Regions from separate parts of the Klebsiella planticola genome, predicted to be linked through region 1. Evidence: predicted binding sites of a transcription regulator. Region 1 holds the regulator's gene; the other holds the start of a gene.
What was found. The regulator PurR, encoded in region 1, represses purine synthesis genes. The targets are predictions, from matches to a motif close to CANGCAAACGTTTGCNTG.

Region 1 (3,134 bases):
GATAAACCCACCAGCGGCATAATGGTGGCGAAAATACGGTTAGTGCGCTGAGCTGGATAATAATCGGTGACCATCGCCTGCCAGGTCACCGCCGCCGCGCAGACGCCGATCGCCTGGATAAAGCGCAGCACCAGCATCAGAGTGGCGTCACGCACCCACAGCATTCCCAGACAGCTGATAGCGAAGATCGCCAGCCCGGTTAGCAGAATCGGTTTACGTCCGTAGCGGTCCGAGAGCGGGCCCCAGAACAGCTGCCCGATGGCGAAGCCGGCGAGGAACAGGCTCAGACTGGCGCTGACCGACGCTGCAGAAGTATTGAGATCTTGCTGGATGGCCGAAAAGGCCGGCAGATACATGTCGGTAGCGAGGAAACCCAGCACGCTGAGTCCCGCCAGCCACACTAAAAATCCTTTCCCGGGTTGTTGCATAACATTCTCTTATAGATGCAGGTATGATGCCGCAGAGTGTAGGGAGTGCATTCTGGCTTGTGAAACGCTAATATTTGCTACATGCGTTCAAAATTTTTGCAGGCAGAATATGTGGTCCGAATACTCACTCGAAGTTGTTGATGCTGTCGCCCGCAACGGCAGCTTTAGCGCCGCGGCGCAGGAGCTGCACCGCGTACCTTCGGCGGTCAGTTATACCGTACGTCAGCTGGAGGAGTGGCTGGCGGTACCGCTTTTTGAACGCCGCCATCGCGATGTCGAATTGACCCCCGCCGGGCTCTGGTTTTTACAGGAAGGACGATCTGTTATCAAAAAAATGCAGATCACCCGCCAACAGTGTCAGCAGATAGCCAACGGCTGGCGTGGTCAGCTGTCGATAGCCGTGGATGACATTGTTAAACCGGCCCGTATGCGCCAGATGATTGTTGATTTTTATCGTCACTTTCCCGATGTCGAGCTGATTGTTTTTCAGGAGGTCTTCAACGGTGTCTGGGACGCGCTGGCCGACGGACGCGTGGAGCTGGCTATCGGGGCAACCCGTTCGATTCCGGTGGGGGGACGCTACGCCTTTCGCGATATGGGGATGTTGAGCTGGCATTGCGTGGTGGCGAGCCATCATCCTCTGGCGCAGATGAGCGGGCCGCTCAGCGATGATGTGTTGCGCAACTGGCCGTCGCTGGTCAGGGAGGACACCTCCCGCTCGCTACCAAAACGCACGACCTGGCTACTGGACAACCAGAAAAGGGTGGTGGTGCCGGACTGGGAATCCTCGGCCACCTGCCTCTCGGCGGGATTGTGCGTAGGGATGGTACCGAGCCATTTTGCTCGCCCGTGGATTGACCGCGGTGAATGGACCGGGCTGGCGCTGGAAAACCCGTTCCCGGACGCCGCGTGCTGCCTGACCTGGCAGCAGAGCGACACGTCACCGGCGCTGTCGTGGCTACTGGATTATCTGGGGGACAGTGAAACGTTAAACCGGGAGTGGCTGCGGGCGCCGGAGTAACCGGCGCCGCACGGGCGATTAGCGACGGTAGTCGACGAACGGGCCGTCTACGACGGAGCGGCGCTCTACCAGCCGCGGGTGAACCTCGATCGACTGTGACTCTTCGCGCTTGTTGACGATACGATCCATCAGCATATTGAAGGCCGCTTCCCCCAGCGAATCTTTCGGCTGGTGGATGGTGGTCAGCGCCGGGCTGAAATAGCGGGCGTTACGCACGTTATCATACCCGATCAGCGAAATGTCCTGCGGCACGCGCAGCCCCATCTCATCCGCAGCGCAGATTGCGCCCATCGCCATGATGTCGCCGCCGCAGAAGACCGCCGTCGGGCGATGCTGCTGGCTGAGGATCTGCTGCATTGCGCGGTAGCCGGATTCAGGCTCGAAGTCTCCCTGCACAATCCAGCTTTCCGGAACGGCGATCTGCGCTTCTTCCATGGCTTTCATAAAGCCCGCCAGGCGCCCGGCGCCGGTGTTACGCTCCAGCGGACCCGGGATCACGCCGATTTCACGATGGCCGCGTTCCACCAGATAGCGACCGGCCATATAACCGCCCTCAAAGGCGTTATCGATGACCGAATCGGTAAAGTCGGCTTTGGATTCACCCCAGTCCATTACCACCATCGGAATATGGCGGTACTCTTCCAGCATGCTGAGCACCGATTCCGGATATTCAGAACACATAACCAGCAGGCCGTCGACGCGCTTTTGCGCCATCATCGACAGATAGGCCTGCTGCTTTTCGAGATCGTTCCACGCATTGCCCAGAATCAGGGTATAGCCTTTCTGGAAACAGCTCTTTTCTACGGCTTCAATAATCTCAGCGAAATAGGCCGCTTCGCTGCTGGTGGCCAGCAGGCCAATCGATTTGGTGTGATTAACCTTCAGGCTGCGAGCCACGGCACTGGGGGAATAGTGCAGCTCTTTGATCGCCGCCCACACGGCGTTGCGGGTTTCTTCCGCCACGAAACGGGTTTTGTTAATTACATGTGACACTGTTGTAGTGGAAACGTTTGCGCGCTTCGCTACATCTTTAATTGTTGCCATTACTTCTCACTCCAGACCTTGACCTGATCGTCTGATTATCGATACGTAAACGTTTGCCTATACACACCCTGAATACAATTTTCAACATTGCATCACGTCGGGAAAACGACACAGAACGACAGGAAGGGGTCAATGGCCGATACGCTTTCAAATTAGCGTGGGATTTTGTCCGATCTTGCGGCAAAGGGGAAGAGCAAAAATGTGCATCACCCTAAAACATGGAAGATTTTTGCGCTATATTGTGCAAAAATGAGCAAGCTCACTTTTCATGTGGGGATAACTGGGGGAAAAATTGATGGATACAGATTTAAAGTTTTCGCTGACGACAACGATTATTGTCCTGGGTCTGATCGTGGCCGCCGGCCTGACCGCGGTGCTGCACTGATTTATCCGGGGGAGAGGGCTCTTTCCCCCGACGTCCCGCCATTATTATCAATTTCGCAAAAATCTTTTGCCATTTCGTTTACTTTTGTTTTTTTGTGATTGATGTCATGCTTTTGACTTCTGATGAGATACCGTCGCCGATGACGGTCTGCTGGAGTCATTGAATGAAAATCAACTTTCCCTTGTTAGCGCTGGCGATAGGCGCGTTTGGTATTGGCACCACGGAGTTTTCCCCGATGGGGCTGCTGCCGGTGATT
Region 2 (3,134 bases), 2.1 Mb from region 1:
GATTGAAGAGGCAGAGGAACGTCGGGCACCCATTGAACGCTTTATCGATCGCTTCAGCCGGATTTACACGCCAGCCATTATGGTCGTCGCCCTGCTGGTCGCCATCGTACCACCGCTGTTCTTTGCCGCCGCCTGGCTGCCGTGGATCTACAAAGGTCTGACGCTGCTGCTGATCGGCTGTCCTTGTGCGCTGGTTATTTCCACTCCGGCGGCCATTACTTCCGGGCTGGCGGTGGCGTCGCGTCACGGTGCCCTGATTAAAGGCGGCGCAGCGCTTGAGCAACTGGGTCGCATACGTCAGGTGGCTTTTGATAAGACCGGGACGCTAACCGTCGGCCAACCGCGCGTCACCGCCGCAATCGCCCTGAATGACGTGGATGAAAATGGCCTGCTGGCACTGGCGGCGGCAGTAGAACAAGGCTCCAGCCACCCGCTGGCGCAGGCCATCGTGCGCGAAGCCCAGCAGCGCCAGCTGACGATTCCGTCTGCCCGCGGTCAGCGCGCGCTGGCGGGTTCGGGTATTGAAGCCAAGGTTGACGGTCGTCAGATACTGATTTGCGCGGCAGGCAATGACGCCGCCGCAGAGCATGAGGCGCAGATTCAGCAGCTGGAGAGCGCGGGTCAGACGGTTGTGCTGGTACTGCGCGAACAGTCTCTGCTCGGCATTCTGGCGCTGCAGGATACGCTGCGCGATGACGCCCGTCAGGCGGTCGACGATCTGCATCGTCTGGGGGTGCAGGGCGTCATTCTGACCGGCGATAACCCGCGTGCGGCTGCCGCCATTGCCGGGGAGCTGGGGCTGGAATTCCGTGCCGGACTGCTGCCGGCCGATAAAGTCGAGGCGGTCACGGCGCTCAATGCCGCTGCGCCGCTGGCCATGGTCGGTGACGGAATTAATGACGCGCCGGCAATGAAGGCCGCCACCATTGGTATCGCCATGGGCAGCGGAACCGACGTGGCGCTGGAAACCGCCGATGCCGCCCTGACGCATAACCGCTTAACCGGTCTGGCGCAGATGATTGCCCTGGCCCGCGCCACCCACGCCAATATTCGGCAGAACATTGCGATTGCGCTTGGCTTAAAGGGGATTTTCCTTATCACCACGCTGCTCGGATTGACCGGGCTGTGGCTGGCGGTGCTGGCCGATACGGGAGCAACGGTGCTGGTGACCGCTAACGCCCTGCGACTGTTACGTAAGAAATAAGCGGAAAGACCCCGGTGGCGCGCTGCTTACCGGGGCTACGGGAGCGTGCGGTCTTTGGATTTTGCAGGCCGGACAGGGACGCAGTCCCGCCTCCGGGAAGACGGTCTGCGGCAATCGCACCGTTTATCCCCCGGTAGCGCGCTGCTTACCGGGGCTACGGGAGCGTGCGATCTTTGGATTTTGTAGCCCGGACAGGGGCGCAGCCCCGCCTCCGGGAAAGGCCGTGCGGCACGTAAACCCGTGCTTAATGGCTTTTACGAATCAGATAGCGGTAGGGCAGCGCCGCGGTTTCTTGCGCCAGCAGCTCATGCTCCATAAAGCGGCAAAAACCCGGAATATCGCGGGTTGTCGCCGGATCGTCGGCGATAATCAGCAGCGTTTCGCCCACCGGCATGGTACGTACGGTCTTACGCACCATCATTACCGGCTCCGGGCAACGCAGGCCCTGAGCGTCCAGAGTGTGGTCAGGGCTGGAGAAAAGTTCGGTCATTTTTATCTCACATCAACAAAACGGCCCTAGTTTACCCCCACTTTTCCGCTACGCAAGTCAGGTTAACGTTTGCGCGAAAAACAACCATTGCAATACCCGCTCAACGCAGTATCATTCTGCCGCTTCAAACTGGTACTCGCGCGTTGGCAAGCCACGGCACGAGTATTGATTTATTGGGTTCCCTCACCCCAACTCTCTGGTCCTGAATCATTCGAGTTGCAGAAAGGCGATACCGCAGTGAATTCCCGAGGGCTTACCCAGGTAAGCGACTGGAATACACGAGGAGAGTCAACGCATCTGCAGTCTGAAGGATAACGGGCATAAAAAGGTCACAATATGAATCCGTTTACAACGTCACAGCGTCAAAAAGCGCTGGTCTGGCTTTCTCTTTTTCATTTGCTGGTTATCACCTCCAGCAACTATCTGGTGCAGCTCCCGATCTCCATTTTTGGTTTTCATACCACCTGGGGCGCATTCAGCTTTCCGTTTATCTTCCTCGCCACCGATCTGACGGTGCGGATTTTCGGCGCGCCGCTGGCACGACGCATTATCCTGGCGGTGATGGTCCCGGCGCTGCTGATCTCCTATGGCATCTCGTCCCTGTTTTATATGGGCGAGTGGCAAGGCTTTGCCGCGCTGACCCACTTTAACCTGTTCGTCGCCCGTATCGCCGCCGCCAGTTTCATGGCCTACGCGCTGGGCCAGATCCTCGATGTCCACGTCTTTAACCGCCTGCGGCAAAACCGCCGCTGGTGGCTGGCGCCGACTGCCTCGACCCTGTTCGGCAACGTCAGCGATACCCTGGCCTTTTTCTTCATCGCTTTCTGGCGCAGTCCGGACCCGTTTATGGCAGCGAACTGGGGAGAAATCGCGATTGTCGACTACAGCTTCAAGGTACTGATTAGCATTGTTTTCTTCCTGCCGATGTATGGCATGTTGTTGAATATGCTGCTGAAAAAACTGGCAGATAAATCTGATTTATCCGCATTGCAGCCAGGTTAAGAGTACTCGCAGGTTGATGTGATAAGATAAGCGAATGAGCCGTTAATGGCCGTTTATCGAAAGGAATATGTCAATGCGCAATTTGGTTAAATATGTCGGTATTGGCCTGCTGGTTATGGGGCTCGCGGCCTGTGATAACAGCGACACAAAAACGCCGACTGCCGGGGCAGCTGCGGAAAGCAACGCCAGCGGACAAACTATCAGCCTGCTGGACGGTAAGCTGAGTTTTTCCCTGCCAGCAGGAATGACCGATCAGAGCGGCAAGCTGGGTACCCAGGCCAACAACATGCACGTCTATTCTGACGTCACCGGACAGAAAGCGGTGATCGTGATTGTTGGCGACAGCACCAATGAAGAATTGAGCGTGCTGGCTCAGCGCCTGGAAGATCAGCAGCGCAGCCGCGATCCGCAGCTGCAGGTTGTCACCAATAAATCGAT

Region 2: tusA (sulfurtransferase TusA) is a predicted target of PurR. The motif match lies at 1,753-1,770, and genes of this name have one in related genera.

What each region holds. Positions count from the first base shown of each region.
Region 1 is NZ_CP026047.1:4,802,115-4,805,248, reverse strand. It holds gene punC (purine nucleoside transporter PunC) at 1-428, opposite strand, end outside; gene punR (DNA-binding transcriptional activator PunR) at 538-1,449, shown strand; gene purR (HTH-type transcriptional repressor PurR) at 1,468-2,493, opposite strand; gene cydH (cytochrome bd-I oxidase subunit CydH) at 2,789-2,878, shown strand; gene MC50_RS23165 (MFS transporter) at 3,042-3,134, shown strand, end outside.
Region 2 is NZ_CP026047.1:1,380,286-1,383,419, forward strand. It holds gene zntA (Zn(II)/Cd(II)/Pb(II) translocating P-type ATPase ZntA) at 1-1,204, shown strand, start outside; gene tusA (sulfurtransferase TusA) at 1,449-1,694, opposite strand; gene MC50_RS06765 (7-cyano-7-deazaguanine/7-aminomethyl-7-deazaguanine transporter) at 2,031-2,696, shown strand; gene MC50_RS06770 (DcrB family lipoprotein) at 2,770-3,134, shown strand, end outside.